DNA from 3 places in the Serratia sp. UGAL515B_01 genome. Region 3 is predicted to be linked to each of the others. Evidence: predicted binding sites of a transcription regulator. Region 3 holds the regulator's gene; each other region holds the start of a gene.

Region 1 (5,823 bases), 710 kb from region 3:
GGGTCTTTTACCACCAGCTCGCCAATTTTAGGCAGCACATGGAAGGAATAAGCGTCGTAAGCTTTACTTAATGGCTCTATCAACGGTTTGGAGAACTCGAGAACCAGCAGGCGACCACCCGGTTTTAACACGCGGAACATAGAGCGCAGTGCCTTATCTTTGTCGGTCACGTTACGTAAGCCAAAGGAAATGGTGATGCAATCAAAATAGTTATCAGGAAATGGCAGAGTTTCAGCATTTGCTTGCACATAGCTGATATTGCCGACAATGCCACGATCGCGCAGTTTTTCACGCCCCATTTTAAGCATCGAGTCGTTGATGTCCGCCAGTATTACCTGTCCTTGTTCACCAACCATACGCGAGAATTTGGCCGCCAGATCGCCAGTTCCCCCGGCCAGATCCAGCACGCGTTGACCACGGCGCACACCGCTGCAATCAATGGTAAAACGCTTCCAAAGCCGGTGGATACCAAACGACATCAGGTCGTTCATCACATCATACTTTGCCGCCACAGAGTGAAAAACGTTTGCCACCATGGCCTGCTTTTCGTCTCTCGCTACCGTACGAAAGCCAAAATCGGTGGTTTCCTGCGTTTGATCTACCATTGTCCTGCCTGCTATTCAGTCAATTTAGTGTCAAGGAGTGTACCAGAAAGCCGCAAAATACCCCACCTACTACGCGGTGGAACCAGGTTCTTCGGCGTCTTCATCGCCTCTACCTTGTAATGCAACACTCTCATTGTATCGCATTGCGGGAGTCTCATTATCATCTTGGATATCTGATTGCTGAGCTAATTGCGGGTTAATTGGCCGTTTAACCTCGACCCCCAACGCCCGGAACCCTTCAATCTGGCCAATAAGATTACCACGACCTTCGCTAAGTTTGTTCATTGCCAAGCGAAAAGTGCCCTGAGCTTTATCCAGGCTTTGCCCTAATGCAGACATATCGTCAACAAACAGGCGCATCTTGTCATACAGCCGTGCAGCACGATCGGCAATTCGCTGTGCGTTCTGACTTTGTTGCTCATAACGCCACAGGTTACTAATAGTGCGCAAAGCGACCAACAGCGTGGTCGGACTCACCAGCATGATATTGTGCCGCAACGCATCACCGATCAGGTCAGGTTCACGATCTATCGCCAGTAAAAATGCAGGCTCCACGGGGATAAACATCAACACGTAATCCAGTGAGCGTAAGCCCGGCAATTGTTGATAATCCTTCCGGCCTAAGAGGCGGATATGCCCACGCAGCGAAGCAATATGCTCATTCAATGCGCCCTCACGCTCAGTATCGTCCCCACTGTTAAAGTAACGTTCGTAGGCCACCAAAGACATCTTGGCATCTATCACCACGTCCTTGCCCTGAGGCAAACGCACAATAACATCGGGCTGCATACGGCTTTGATGATCCACGCGTACGTTAACCTGGGTTTCGTACTCATGCCCTTCGCGCAGACCAGAGGCCTCCAACACTCGACTCAGTACTACTTCTCCCCAATTGCCTTGCGTTTTGTTATCCCCTTTCAGCGCTTTGGTCAGATTGAGTGCTTCACGCGCCATTTGCGCATTCAGTTGCTGCAGGTTACGGATTTCGTGAGTTAGCGTATGCCGTTCGCGGGCTTCCTGACCAAAGCTCTCCTGCACTTGACGACGAAAACCGTCCAACTGCTCGCGTAAGGGCAACAGCAGACGGTCTAAACTTTGTTTATTCTGTTCATCCACCTTGCGTCCACTGTTTTCAAAAATCCGGTTCGCCAGGTTTTCAAACTGAGTGTTCAGGCGCTGTTCACTATTGATCAGTAACCGCTGTTTTTCTTCCGCCGCCATGCGGGTCTCTTCCAGACGAATCGTCACTTCACGCAATTCGGCCTCTTGCGCACTGATGACTTCACGCTGCGCCCGTAGCTCCTGATTCAATAATTCGCACTCATTACGCCAGTGATTGAGTTGCTGTAGCCTCTCCTGCCCAGCGGCGAGTTGACTATGCAGCGTGCGTAATTCCTGATCGTTTTGCCGCAGTTGCTGATCGCTGCGCTGTAATTTCTCTTGGCAGGTATCGTTTTCGATTTGTGTCTGCCGCAGAGATTGTTCCAGCAAGCGCAGATCGGTTTCATATTTGGCGCTGTGCTGCTGAGCCCTCAGGCTAACCATCAGCCATCCCAGCAGCAAACCTATCGCCATCCCACCAATACCATAAACCAAACTGGTATCCACCCTGCCTCCCATTAGCTATACGATCCCAGCACGTGTCGCGCTTGTTGCATGCAACGTTAAAGTGATGCTGTATGGGTGTCCAGTCTATTTTCATTCAGGAAGACGCAGCACCGATAAAAAAGACCAGGCTGTGTCCCTTAACTGTACGCGAGCGCCGTTGGCGGTCATTTGCGCGCATTGCTGCGTTGTTCGCCGCTTATTGGGTCCACCCAACCTCACGGCTCACGCCTTGTTCTGCGCGCAAATGGCGTCAGCCCGTAGGGTCGCGCCCCAAAAGCCTATTCTCTGTGTTATCGGGCTTGAGCAGAGGGCCACTCTGCCCTCCCCCCCTTGATAATGGGCTTTTGGGTCTGCGACGGCACCACGAACAGTTAAGAGGCATAGCCTAAAACAGTTTAAAGCGATACTCGGCGATAAACTCGGCAGCAAGAGAATGGGAACGGAAATAACGCCCTTCGGATATCACTGGCGTTTTATTCACATTCTTATAGGACCAACCTGGACCGATCCTGCTGAAAATCTTCAAATTTTTCAGCGCAGGATGCGAAGGAGCCCAACTGCCAAAAGCGTTGACTTCCCCCGTGTGCACCATCGTCCCTTGGTAGTTAAACTGGCCATAGTTGCCGGTAATACCTGCGCTAAACTCTGGGGTAATATGGTACTCGGCCAGCACTGCCAACATAGTTTCACCATCACGCAGATAGTCCTCGCCAACGTGGGACATTGAGGTGTAAGAGCCGCGTGAGTTTCTGGTCAATTGCCGCGGAAAAAAACCGAGTTCGCCTTCTCCTTTCGCTGCCCGTGTGTAGGAGGCCCCCAACTTAAGGTTCCAACGAGGTTCCTTCCATTTAACATCAAAGGCATAGTGATTAGCGGTACGATCAAAATTACGTCTGTCCAGCGCCATCACTTTGTAATCATCCAACGCCTGGGTGGCATAAATCTGGCTACTCAGACTGAGTTTTTTAGCGGGTTTAATCGTTAGGAGTAGGATCTGACGACGTAAGTAATTCTGCGACTCTCCATAAATCAATTGCCCATTAAACAGGTCATTTTTATAACCCAGCTCTCCTGTAGCAAGGTGGTTAATAAAACGCCTATCATTGGTTTGCAAACGCAGGCTGTCTGGAGAGTTCCGCTCCATGGAGCGCTCAACGTAGGCACCGCGTAAAGAAAGTCCAGCCCCCGTTATCCCCCCCGACCAGCCGAGGTAAGCGGTGGGTGAAAGATGTGTGGAGTTAGTAAGCACGCCATAGTCATGCAAAGTTTGCCAACCCCACTGTGCATTGAGCGCAGCACCACCAACCTCACCTTTAAGTTTGACATAGCGTTGACCAATCTTGCTGAAGCCAGTTGCATTACTTTTATCATTACCTGGCCCATTGTTATACAGCACTCCACGACTGTTGAAATAGTCGCTGGCTCCCAGTTTTACCGCACTGTAGTAATCAAGATTAACACCGAGAGTATCTGCCAGATAACCGGATTGATAGCTTAGCGCCAACCCTTGCCCCCAAGCGTTATGAACTCTTTTGGGATTAGCAGAATCCTCCTTGAGGTATTTCCAGATATTTTTCAGTGAAATTTCAGCATGGCTATCACTGAAAAAAGATGAGGAAAATACGTTTTCATCAGCAGCTTGAACGGTGGAAGATAATAGTGATACCGCAATAAAACACCATGAAAAGGAACTTTTCATTATTGTCATCCCTGAAATAGATCTAGTGAAAGCCAGCCGGGGATTTACACCCGGCATATCAAAATTATGAAGGTATATTTATTTTCACAAAAAAGCTTAATGACTTTTCTTTAAGGCCTCCTTTCCTTTTGATACATAACTCATGTCGCCAACGTCGGTTACCGTATATTTTCCATCTTTATAACTAATCTTCACTACCGCTGCATTTTCCAGTGGCTTATTTTTATTCGGATTATCAGTCATATCTGAAAGCATCATTAATATCGATAATCCTGAAGAAACCGCCAGTATATTTTTGTCTCCATCCTTTAAGGCATCCTGTACCATGGTATTCAAAGCACGCTGCATACGCGTTTTAACCTGGAGAGCATCTTCGGCCTCTTTTTGGTCATCACTCTTGCTGATGGTATCAACCATTGTGATAAGGTTGATTTTGCCTTCACTTACCTGCTTAAAAACAGTGACACCGGGAGCCAAACCCAGCGTTTTAGCAGAGGCATCGTACATATTTTCGTTTGGCAGCCCTTCAAATCCTCCGAAGAATACCTCACGTAAATCAGTAAGCTCCGTTACTTTAGCCTGCGGCTGTCCAATTTCCTGCAGGATAGTTTTCATCGTTTCGCGCTGCCGCCCCGCATCGCTGGTGTAATAGCGATCAAATGTGATCCCTTTTAAACCCGCCCCCAGATAGCGAGCCACTTCGACACCCGCAGGTGTCAGTGGTGAATCTGCCCAGCCCTGTACTCGTTCATAGGTATTAAGTATCGTTTTACCATGACGGGCAAAGTAAATATTTACGCTATCGGTTTCAGCAGCAGAAACATGAAGTACAGATGCCGAAGATAAAGAAAGCAGAGAGGCCAACAACCATGTTTTAATTTTCATTGATTATTCCTTAGTAGAAAATATTACGTCTATACGTTAGCTTTTTAATTACTCGCAGTCGTTACTTAACTAAACCACAAAAAAAACCCAAACCCGTGACAATTTTTCGTCAACAGATTTGGGTTTTGCCTGTTTATTAACAGTAACAATCCACTTATTTGGAAAATAACACCACTAAAAAGCCAGGGAAAGAAAAAACATTATCTTAAGATAAAATCGTGATCGAATTCTCACTTAGCTTTAATTATATTTAGCAATGAAAAGTAATTAATGAGGTTATACCCAAAATAATTCGAGTTGCATGTAGGCGGCAAGTCTGAGAGTCACCAGGAGCATAGCTCACTATGTGACCGGTACGAACGCACGAAGCCAACCCCCATGTAACTTGAAGTATGAAGGGTATAGACATTTAGGCGTTATCTTTTAGCTGCTCGCAAGTACCACTGGCGGTCATTTATGCCTAAATAGCCCCGTCTAATAGTGCTACAGGTGGGAGTGATGCAGGTTAGCCGACCGTTAAGCGCAGGGATGCGCGACACGAGCCCCCAGGGAGGGGTTCACGTCGTGTCGGCGTTCCGCATTATTCCCACCGACCTGAAGCTTACAGTGAAGCGGTATTAAGCGCGGTTATTTAGGAAAAGGTGTGAGCCGTGAGTTTTTCGTGGACTCAGTAAGCCGCGGACAACACAGCAATGCTTGCACGTGGTCCAAGCGCGGAAGGGCACGCTTTATCTGCGTTGTCGAGCTTGAACCTTGTGCCACTCAGCCTTTCACTCTCTATCTTGGATAACGAGCTTTTGGGTCTGCGACGGCACCACGGACAGTTAAGGGACACAGCCTAGCCCATCCACTGTGTCAACCACTTAATCCCAAATGCCCCGGGAGCCAAGATCCCAAATGCCCAGATCATCGCTGAGGTAATATTAGCGGTCTGGAACAACGTTTGTGGCATAGCGCAGATCCCCCGACCAACGGCACCACGGCACGCAATGGGCCGAAGAAGCGGCCAAAGAAAATACCCAGAAC
Region 2 (5,823 bases), 2.0 Mb from region 3:
TCGCCAGCAACGCTCGCGTGCAATTGCCTAGTGCCAGCAGGAGAACTGGCCCTGAAAAATTAAATGGGTATTGATTGAGGCTAGTGCAGACTCTAAATAGGCATTATTAATACCGCTAATTTCACGCTTCTGGCTGGTGGGAGTGATGAGGAGCACCGACACGCCGTGCCCCCCTCCCTAGAGACTGGTACCGCGCATCCATGCGCTCACTTGCCAGTGTTTAGTCCGTGGCAAATACCTCTTAGCTATTCTAACAAGGAAAGAATAAACGCATACTCCAGTGCTATATCCTCATAAGCCTTGAAACGGCCAGATTTACCACCATGCCCAGCATCCATGTCGGTATACAGCAGCAATGTATGGTCGTCCGTTTTCAATTCGCGAAGTTTAGCTACCCATTTGGCAGGTTCCCAGTATTGAACCTGCGAGTCATGCAGCCCAGTAGTTACCAACATATGTGGATAATCCTGAGCCTTAACCTGATCATAAGGGCTGTACTGTTTGATGTAATCGTAGTAAACCTTATCGTTTGGATTACCCCATTCATCGTACTCCCCGGTAGTAAGGGGAATAGTCTCATCCAACATGGTGGTCAACACATCAACAAAAGGCACCTGAGCCACAATACCCTTAAACAATTGAGGAGCCTGGTTGACCACCGCCCCCATAAGTAAACCACCTGCGCTTCCCCCCATGGCAAATACGTACTGGGCATCAGCATAGCCTTGTTCTACCAGGGTTTGAGTGACATCGATAAAGTCATTAAAGGTATTTTTCTTTTTTAATAATTTGCCGTCTTCATACCAAAGCTGCCCCAATTCGGCGCCACCACGAATATGTGCCAATGCGAAGACGAAACCACGATCCAAAAGACTAAGGCGACTGGTACTGAACGCTGGATCCATGCTACCGCCATAGGAACCGTAAGCGTATACCATCAGCGGATTCGCACCATGAACAAAACGATCGGCTCGGTACACTAATGACACCGGTATCTCTACACCATCACGCCCTTTCACCCAAATACGCTCGCTACGGTAGTCTTCCGCCGTAAAATTTTTGACATCCTGCTGTTTGAGCTGCTCGCGCTCACCGCTATCAAGATTTAATTCGTATAAGGTGCTTGGTGTCGTCATAGAGGAATAGCCATAACGCAGCAGCACAGTTTCTGGATCTGGATTATAAGCTAACCACGTGACATAGGTCGGGTCGTCAAATGCAATACTTTTTTCTTCGCCAGTATGCCAGTGAATTTGCCGTAATCGCGTTAGACCCGCTATGCGTTCCTCCACAACCAGCCAGTCACGGAAAAGGCTAAACCCTTCAAGCATAACGTCGCTTCGTGGGGCGATCAGCTCTTGCCATTGCTCTTCATCAGCTTGATCACTCTGATACAGGCCAAAATTCTTGCCATCCTTATTCGAGCGAATAAAGAAATGTTGGTGATAATGATCGATAGCATATTCATGATCTTTACGCCGTGGTACGAATATCCGGGGCTTAGTATCAACCCCATTTGTATCCAGTAGAAGAATTTCAGATGTTGTCGTGCTGCTGAGATGGATCAGGATAAATTGTTCAGACGTGGTTTTTTCCAGGCTGACATAAAAAGTGTCATCCAGTTCTTCATAAATGAGCGTATCAAGCTGCGGATCGCTCCCTATCTGATGACGATAAACCTGATAGGGCAGCAATGTTTTGGCATGTTTACGAACGTAATAGATTGTAGATGAGTCATTCGCCCATTCAAAACTGCCAGAGGTGTTCTCCAATACCTCATCGGCCCAACTATCATTGGTCAGATCCTTGAAACGAATGTCGTACTGGCGGCGCGATAAGAAATCCTCAGCCACGGCCAGATGCTGATTATCAGGACTAACGTCTAAACCGCCAAGCATATAGTATTCATGCCCTTCGGCGCGTAAATTGCCGTCAAGCAAGGTGTCCCACTGTTCACTGGATGCTTCAGGTTGACGAACATATATTGCATATTCATTGCCTGGTTCATAACGGGTCTGATAACGAAAACCACGCTTGACGTAAGGCACCGAATGCTCTTGTTGCGGAATGCGAGCGACCATTTCCTGATACAGAGTTTCACGCAATGGTTGCTGCGGACTCAACTGTGCCTCAGTGTAGGCATTTTCAGCATCAAGATAGCTCAATATATCGGGGTCTAAACGTTCATCATCACGTAACCAGTAATAGTCGTCTACACGAGTATCGCCGTGTAGGGTGATTGGATAAGGCCGTTTTTCAGCTTTAGGAGGTGTCATCATTGCTAAATCATCCGTTTAGATTGATAAAAGCAAGAGTGACACGATCCTTATTAAATTAACAAGCTATGCAGCTAGAGTAATTCGCGTTTTTTCTCGTTAACGTCATTTTCAATCCCTTGTCTTACATCTACCGGAATTTTCAACGACTGCGCCAACGCATCAAGATAGCTGCGCTCCATGAAATGGTCGACATCAATAACCATGCAGCTCAGGTAATATACCTCTAAGGCTTCATCTTCATTCTTCACGCTTTGTGTGATCAATTCGGGGTTCAGTGGCTGATCAATAGCTTGTTGCACCCAAGCTTGGGCCTCACTCCCTAGCTGCAATTGCTCAAGACTATGGTCAATTGCGCGTTTTTCGTCTGCATCTATGTGACCATCGCTTTTAGCAGCGAACACCAATGCCTGCACCAAACGTTTGGCACGCAGATCTAAAGGCGACCTCTGCTCAACAAATTGTGGTTCTTGTTGCTGCTCCTCTCTGACACGTTGCTTATATTTGTTCCACAACACAGCACCAACCGCTGCACTGCCACCAATAATCAGTGCGTTTTTACCGTATTTACTTACCATTTCACGAGAGGATTTATTCGCTAACAAAACACCAACTAGCCCGCCTAACGCAGTTGGGGCCAATAACTTTCCAATCCCTTCAGTACCACCCGTTGACTCTTTTTTGTCACCCAGCATAGATTGGATCTGTTGCAACCAGTTATTTTTCATTCCTACCTCTAACAAATTGAATATAGTGGCTCGCAAACACCTCCGAGCCAACTTGGCCAGCGTTCCTCAGATTATGGTATTATTTGTAAATAAATGTATTGTCGCTACAAATTTTTGTCGCTAATGACCGAATAGATTGGGGTTGTAAGTAGCCAGCAACGGGACAGGCCTTACCGAAAGTCCCTCTACTGAGTTGTGTCATTTGAAACACATGATCGACTAAAAGTTGTAACTGGAGTGCATCTGGATGCAGGAACTCTTCTGAATTGAAAGTAATAGTCTGATAAGAAAGGATTAAAGTTTACTGAAAGTAATAACAAATAACTTTTCCAAGCCTGGATAGATCTCTTCAATGAGCTGTTTTTAGCTCGCTAAGGGACATATTTTCTTGTCTCGCATGTTCTTTAGTTAGAGCATCAAGATGTACCGCCATTACCGATTTGATCTCAACAAAACAAAAAACACACCAGCTTCATTGCGACTGACGCGTAATACTTCGCCCGGTTCGAAATGCGATTCACTGGCGTCACGGATAGTAATGATTTTGTGACCAGCCATAATACCTTGCTCGAAGCAACTGAAAAGGTTAAGGCACGCAGCGTTAAAATCCTATATGAACCCACCCTGCTCGTTGCAGGAGGATGAGCTACCTGCAACGTAAAACTAACTGATTATGTCGCGTATCACGCGGCCTGTTCTCTTGGCTCTGCGTCTTCTTCCGAGAGAAGTACCATTTTATCCGTTTTGCTTTTAGCCGGTTTTTTTACGGTTTCTTGTGGGGCTGCACCACCACGCAAAATCTGAGATAACATATCTTTATTTTCTGCCAAGAAAAGGCTTAGCGCTTCACGCTGTTCTTCTTCCAACGTAACAGGCGCTTGCTGCAACCATTCGCCAAGGCCGTCAGCCAGATCGAGCATCTTGTCATAGGCATCGGCTTCTTTCTTGTTTGCGAAAGTCATTTTTTCCTCACCGTTTCTGACTACTACATATTTCACTTCAACAGCCATGAACGTTTCCTCAAAGGTTATATACTCATCATACTAAAGTTGCAGAGGCGTTAGCTGCGCACGATTACTTTCCCCTTTAGGGCCATAGCTAACAGCTTTCAAAGCGGCTCTCAACAGATTTATCACCCCAGGCACACAGTCATCCTGGGGATTCATGAGCTGGCCGCCTTTCCGCAACTCGAATTAATCAGAGCAAGGCACTGTGATTTTATACAGTATAAGGTACTTTCACAGCAGGTCGCAAGCAATCCATCATTTATTATTTCAACAATCGCACTTTGCAACTCTTACCTTTTATTTTTCCCTGCTGGAGCTGTTGTAATGCTTTGCGCGCACTCGCCTTGCGGATGGCCACATAAGCGTGTACCGGGAACATGTCGATCTTCCCGACCTCTGCCGCAGTCAGTCCAGCTTCTCCGGTCAACGCGCCAAGAATATCACCTGGGCGAATTTTAGCCTTGCGGCCGCCATCGATGCACAGTGTGACCATTTCAGCTTCAAGGGGAGTGTTTGGAGCTCCGCTCAATTCAGATACCGGTGCCCACTTCACGGTCATCTGCAAATAGTCCTCAAGGGCATGAACGCGTACCATTTCCTGTGGCGTACACAAGCTGATGGCTAACCCATTCAAACCCGCTCGCCCGGTGCGGCCAATGCGGTGAACATGCACTTCCGGATCAAACGACAGCTCGTAGTTGACCACTAACGCCAACTCTTTGATATCGAGACCACGAGCAGCAACATCGGTCGCCACCAGCACACGGCAACTCCGGTTAGCAAAACGCACCAGCACCTGATCCCTGTCCCGCTGTTCCAGATCGCCGTGAAGCGCCAACACGCTAATGTCACGACTTTCGAGCGCTTCAAACACGCTCTGACAGTCACGCTTGGTGTTGCAGAATACGACGCATGAGGACGGTTGATAATGGCGAAGGGCCGCAACCAGAAGTGCAGGGCGTTGATCTTGTGTAGTTTCATAGAAGCGCTGTTCGATATTTGTTTGCTCTTCCTTATCCGCAACTTCCACATTCAGAGGCTGGCGTTGCACGCGGGCACTGATGCGTTCAATACCTGCCGGATAAGTGGCAGAAAACAGCAAAGTCTGACGTGTTTGTGGGGTGTAACTGATCACATCATCAATATCGTCCGCGAAACCCATATCCAGCATACGATCGGCTTCATCAAGCACCAGTACTTTCAGATCGTCAAGTACCAGGGTTGTTTTGCGTAAATGTTCCTGCACACGGCCTGGCGTACCCACCACGATATGGGGAGCATGCACCAAAGAGTCGAGCTGTGGTCCGACCGGTTGGCCGCCACAAAGGGTCAATATTTTGATGTTCTGCGTGAAACGGGCAAGACGACGTAACTCTTTACTGACCTGATCGGCAAGTTCACGTGTCGGGCAGAGGACCAGCGCCTGCGTTGCCACTTGGCTAACATTGATTTTATCCAGCAGGCCAATACCGAACGCCGCTGTCTTACCGCTGCCGGTTTTTGCTTTGGCACGTACATCCTGTCCTTTTAATATGGCAGGTAACGCTGCGGCCTGTACCGGCGTCATTTCGGCATACCCCAGTTCGTTGAGGTTGGCCAACTGTTCAGCTGGCAGTGGCAGGGAGGAAAAAGAAACTGTGCTCACGGCAATGACTCTTATATGGCAGGTGAAAAGGTGGCGCGGCCATTGGGCAGGCGCCGGATCTGGCGCAGATGATAACAGATTTCTATTCATCCCCTCGATTTAAGTGCAGCCTTGCTGCGTACGCAATCGTTTTCGCATATACTGCGCACTCATTGTCAGACCGTATT
Region 3 (5,823 bases):
GTACGCCATGGTTGACCGCGATGACGATTTAAAGATTGGTATCAAATCTACCGCTGTGCTGTTTGGCCGCCATGACAAACTCATTGTTGGCATATTGCAATTTATTACTTTGCTGCTGATGCTTTGCGTGGGGTTGATGATGGATCTGGGAGGCGCATTTTATTGGTCGCTATTGTTGGCCGGCATGTTGTTTATCCATCAACAAAAGCAGATAGTCAGCCGCGATCGCGATGCCTGCTTCCGCGCTTTTTTGAACAATAATTATGTAGGGTTGGTGTTGTTTATCGGTATTGCGCTCAGTTATCTCTGATTTTCTTGCTACCGCTGTAAAAAGGGCACCCACGCGGTGCCCTTTTTACTATGACTTGCGTTACTGGTCTTCTCCTTTCACTTCCGTTGCTATCTGCGGAGCGCTGGTTTCTTCCAGCACACTGACGCTTTCTATCGTCAACTTGATTTCCGGGGTGATCAGATCGCTCAGAATGGTGTACACCTCGATGGTGTGTTCACGGATCGCATCGCCACTATCGCTGATGTAGCCTTCCTCGCGCAGTGTGGCGACCAGGGTGGAGAACACCGCCTTATCAAAGAACTCTGGCGCATTAATGCCATGCAGTACCGACAGACGTTGCGCCATAATGCGACTCTCTTTCTCCAGCGCCCCGCGGTTGATGCTTGGGTTTGCACTCAGGATCGACATAGTGATCGCGTAGCGCTGCAAGGTTTCGCGTACACCAGCAGCCAACAGCTGCAGCGGACGGATACGTGCCGGATTCAGCACCAGATCGTCCCCTTTAACACCAATCAGTTTCTGGCGCGCCAGCTCTTCGATCAACGGCTGCAGTACCTGTGGCAATTGATCTTTTTCGTAACGCAGAAACAACTCAGCTTTTAACATCGGATAAATCAGACTGACCTGGCGCAACAGTTCAGCACGCGACACGCAGCGATGATGCATCACGATCGTTGCGATCAGTGAAGGTAAAACCAGCATGTGGTGAATGTTGTTCCGGTAGTAAGTCATCAACACTGCCTGTTCCCGTGGCAGGATAATGATGTCGCCGATGCTGTCTTTTTCCACCTCGAACTTGTTCATGTTCAATGCATGATCCAACAACTGATCCGGCGTTTGTGAAGGTACTGTCACGTCGCGTGCGTAAGGCGCATTGCGCATCAATTGTTGGTAGCAATCCAACTGCTCAACCAACTGCTCTCGGGTCAGTGAACGCTGACGAGAGGCCAATAGCGCAGTGGAGCACAGGTTCATGGCATTGGCTGCGGCAGCGTTGTTGATGCGCACCATGATTTGGATTGCCAGATCGTTTACCACGGGGGTTAGCCAGTTTGGGCGTGGCGTTTCTATTGGGTCTATAGACTCACGCCATTGGGGAACGTGCTGATTGAGGTAAGACGTTAATGACAACGGCTCACCAAAATTGACGTAACCTTGGCCCAGGTTGCGCAGTTTACGCAGGCCGCGCAGCATTTGTAACAGGCCTTCTTTCTCTTTGGTTGCACCACGCAATTCTTTGGCGTAGGTGCCTACTTCCATCACGTGCTCATAGCCGATGTAAATTGGCACCAGCGTAATTGGCCGAGTACCTCCTCGTAACATGGCTTGAATGGTCATCGAAAGAGTACCGGTTTTGGGTTCCAGCAGGCGGCCAGTTCGGGAACGCCCACCTTCAACAAAGTATTCTACTGAGTAGCCGCGAGTGAACAACTCACCAAGATATTCACGGAACACCGTCGAATAGAGTTTATTACCCTTGAAAGTCCGACGGATGAAGAACGCACCCAAGCGGCGGAAAATCGGCCCAGCAGGCCAGAAATTCAAATTGATACCGGCAGCAATATGCGGTGGTACCAGCCCTTGGTGGTAGAGCACGTAAGAAAGTAACAGGTAGTCCATATGGCTACGGTGACAGGGAACATAGACAATCTCGTGGCCGTCCTGCGCCAATTGACGCACGCGCTCAGCATTGGTGACGTTGATACCCTGATACAAACGGTTCCAGGTCCAGCTGAGCACACGGTCAGACAGGCGCACCGCTTCATAGGAAAAGTTAGCAGCAATCTCTTCCATCAATGCAATTGCATTTTGTTGTGCTTTTTCGTGAGAGATCTTCTTGCTACGAGCCTCGTCTTCGACGGCTTTTTCAATCGCTTTGGAAGCCAGTAGTTTATTAAACAGATCCTGACGGTCAGGCAGGCTTGGCCCAACTGCGGCCAAACGCTGGCGTGCGAAGTGCATACGTGCCACTCGAGCCAGTTTCTGCGCGATAGATTTATCTGTGCCATGCTCGGTCGCCATTCGGCGTAAAGACACGGTATTAGAGAAGCGGACAAAGCTGTCTCGCCCTAACCATAATACGGCAAAGAATTTCTGTACCCCGTTCAGCAGGCGTAGTTGCGGCGCACCTTGGCCTTCACGCCCTGGGGAACGGCCAAACATTACCGATACCGGCAACATCTGAATATCAAGCTCTAGGTTGTTACGATGTAAATCCAGATAATCGTGGAACAGCTTTACCGACTCTTCTTTCGGCGTGTAATAACGGAATACGCGCGGACCATCGTGAATAAACACATGGCTAGGCAGTACGATACCGTCTATTTCGAGTGGTTTAAGGGGATCGGGCAGATCTTGCTCTAGGCACTGGGTGCGCAAAGTCAGTAAATCCGCCTTGGAATTATAAGGTAAAACATACAAAATCGGCCGTGAGGGGTCTAACCCTAACTCCATGACCGGATCTGAAGGGATAACCTTACTGTTTACCAATAATTTCATTGGTAAACTCAATAATTTATAATAAATTTTACGCCAACCTGACATAACAACGTGAAGCCTCTTGTTAGCAATGCGCCGCAAGAATACCAGAAACCGGGTAACAGGTCTGTGGTGTTGGGAAATCCAGAACCATCCAGGCAATGGATAGACTTAATTAGATTATACCGTATGTGTGTCAGCTTGCAGCGCTGACCACTATGGCAGGGCTAGCCTTATGCTCAAAAAATGCCTTGCTGTATCCTGAATTGGTGACGGTTCTATCATTTACCGCTGAGAAAGGTCCCCTTACCATGGCAAATCAAATCACTGGTCTAAAACGTATTGTGAAAGCCGTTGGTTATTCATATAAAGGTTTATCAGCAGCTTGGCACAACGAGGCCTCATTCCGCCAGGAGCTGGTTGTTGCCGTGTTGGCTATCATACTGGCGATTTGGTTGGATGTCGGTGCCGTAGCACGGATTTTACTGATAGGTTCGGTAATGCTGGTGATGATTATCGAAATACTCAACAGTGCCATTGAAGCTGTCGTTGACCGTGTAGGAGCGGACTACCACGAATTATCGGGGCGGGCGAAAGACATGGGTTCGGCGGCGGTATCTTTGACGATTATTTTGGCGCTGTTTGTTTGGGGCTCCGTGCTTTGGGTGCATTTTGCTTGAAGTTAAGGTGACAATGTTGCGAACAAGTTCGCTAATCCCTGATTTTTATTCATTCTTAGGTTCCCAATCTATATTTACCTGTATATACTCACAGCAAGACTGTATAAACAAACAGGGGGCGGAATGAAAGCACTAACTACCAGGCAGCAAGAGGTCTATGACCTGATTCGCGATCATATTTCTCAAACGGGCATGCCACCAACGCGTGCCGAGATCGCAACACGTCTGGGGTTCCGTTCGCCAAATGCTGCTGAAGAACATCTGAAGGCACTGGCCCGTAAAGGTGTCATCGAAATCGTCTCCGGTGCCTCTCGGGGGATTCGCCTGCTGATGGAAGATGAAGAGGGGCTGCCTTTGGTAGGTCGGGTCGCTGCTGGTGAACCTTTACTGGCTCAGCAACATATCGAAGGGCATTACAAAGTTGATCCTTCCCTGTTCAAACCTAATGCAGATTTTCTGCTGCGAGTGAGCGGTATGTCGATGCGTGACATTGGCATTCTGGATGGCGATTTGCTGGCAGTGCATAAAACTCAGGATGTGCGTAACGGCCAGGTGGTCGTCGCCCGTATTGAGGACGAAGTTACTGTAAAACGTCTGAAAAAGCACGGTAACGTTGTTGAGTTACTGCCGGAAAACAGTGAGTTTCAGCCGATAGTGGTTGATCTGCGTCAACAGAATTTCACTATAGAAGGTTTGGCGGTTGGGGTGATCCGTAACGGTGACTGGCTCTAAAGGTTTTACCAGGTATTGGTGCCCACGTTTATCGACCATCTTCTTTCAATGCACAGACAATATACCCAAGTAACTTCAAGATACAGGTAACCAACATCCCTGTAACTTGAAGGGCTGCGTAAACAATGCCGTTACCTGAAAGATAGCAGGGTATATCGTGCAGCCCTAGTGCGATTTCTTTTTTAACTCATCCTTAACTGACCCTGCCTTGAGAACGTACTGCTATGCGCCTGCTTTCTACTTTCACCAGCGATGCCGACAAAGCGCTGTGGCGCCTTGCACTGCCGATGATCTTTTCCAATATTACGGTTCCCTTGCTCGGTTTGGTTGATACAGCCGTTATCGGTCATCTTGACAGCCCGATTTACCTTGGTGGTGTTGCCGTCGGCTCTATGGTGACCAGCTTCCTGTTTATGCTGATGCTATTTTTGCGCATGAGCACTACCGGCCTTGCGGCACAGGCGTTGGGAGCGCAAGACCCACGGAAATTGGCGCGTACTTTTATACAACCATTCTTACTGGCTCTGCTGGCAGGGATGGCTATTGTGGTGTTGCGTACGCCGTTGATCACGCTTGCACTGCATGTAGTCGGTGGCGATAGGGACGTGTTGGCACAAGCAAGACTATTTCTGGAGGTCCGTTGGTTGAGTGCCCCCGCAGCATTAGCCAATATGGTGCTGTTGGGCTGGCTGCTGGGTGTCCAGTATATACGTGCGCCGGTAATTTTACTGATTAGCGGCAATCTGCTGAACATCGTATTGGATATCTGGCTGGTGATGGGACTGGGTTGGAATGTGCAAGGGGCTGCAGCAGCGACGGTTATTGCGGAATATGCAACGCTAATGCTTGGCTTATGGTTATCATTACGGGTATTACGTTTACACGGGATTTCGCTGGCAATATTACTCACAGCTTGGCGTGGTAATCTGCGCCAGCTCTTGGCGCTTAACCGTGACATTATGCTGCGCTCGCTATTACTGCAACTGTGTTTTGCTGCCATTACCCTATTAGGGGCCAGAATGGGAGGGAGCGTGGTGGCGGTCAATGCGGTGCTGATGAATTTGCTGACGTTTACCGCCTACGCGCTGGACGGTTTTGCTTACGCCGTAGAGGCGCACTCGGGTTATGCCTATGGCGCACATGACGATCGTCGATTACGCAAGGTTTGGCATGCCGCTTGTCGGCAAGCGTGCTTGGTTGCCTGTGGTTTTGCCGTCATTTACTTGCTTGCCGGGCAGCAGATCGTGGCTGCATTGACTTCATTGCCTGAGCTTCGTGCGCTGGCTGGCCATTACCTGCCTTGGCAAGTGGTGCTACCTCTGGTGGGTGTTTGGTGTTATTTACTGGACGGCATGTTTATCGGTGCTACCCGTGGTACCGAGATGCGCAACAGTATGGCGGTGGCGGCGATCGGCTATGGTGTTACCCTACTGACCCTGCCTGTATTAGGTAATCATGGTTTATGGTTGGCTTTGACCGTATTTCTGGCACTTCGGGGCATTGTATTGTGGTGGATGTGGCACCGCCATCGTCTTCACGGAACCTGGTTCTCAGCAAGATAATTGCCAATTAATCTGGCCGGTAGAAAGGGAGCATTGATACCTAATCAGGGACCTCATCCCGCATTCGATAACGGGAACA

The links. Region 3 encodes LexA, which represses DNA repair genes until DNA is damaged. Its sites were predicted from a motif close to TNCTGTATGTACATACAGNA; they were not measured.
Region 1: the regulator LexA is predicted to act here: its motif matches at 2,279-2,298, upstream of rmuC (DNA recombination protein RmuC).
Region 2: the regulator LexA is predicted to act here: its motif matches at 4,213-4,232, upstream of OK023_RS06640 (YebG family protein).

The regions. Positions count from the first base shown of each region.
Region 1 is NZ_CP109901.1:4,191,263-4,197,085, reverse strand. It holds gene ubiE (bifunctional demethylmenaquinone methyltransferase/2-methoxy-6-polyprenyl-1,4-benzoquinol methylase UbiE) at 1-605, opposite strand, end outside; gene rmuC (DNA recombination protein RmuC) at 675-2,213, opposite strand; gene OK023_RS18970 (OprD family outer membrane porin) at 2,599-3,912, opposite strand; gene OK023_RS18965 (histidine phosphatase family protein) at 4,009-4,791, opposite strand; partial or broken gene OK023_RS18960 (DedA family protein) at 5,636-5,823, opposite strand, start outside.
Region 2 is NZ_CP109901.1:1,433,100-1,438,922, reverse strand. It holds gene OK023_RS06655 (S9 family peptidase) at 246-2,279, opposite strand; gene OK023_RS06650 (tellurite resistance TerB family protein) at 2,351-3,004, opposite strand; partial or broken gene yqfB (N(4)-acetylcytidine aminohydrolase) at 3,299-3,562, opposite strand; gene OK023_RS06640 (YebG family protein) at 3,688-4,014, opposite strand; gene dbpA (ATP-dependent RNA helicase DbpA) at 4,274-5,656, opposite strand.
Region 3 is NZ_CP109901.1:3,480,910-3,486,732, reverse strand. It holds gene ubiA (4-hydroxybenzoate octaprenyltransferase) at 1-310, shown strand, start outside; gene plsB (glycerol-3-phosphate 1-O-acyltransferase PlsB) at 371-2,836, opposite strand; gene OK023_RS15710 (diacylglycerol kinase) at 3,082-3,450, shown strand; gene lexA (transcriptional repressor LexA) at 3,574-4,182, shown strand; gene dinF (MATE family efflux transporter DinF) at 4,407-5,744, shown strand.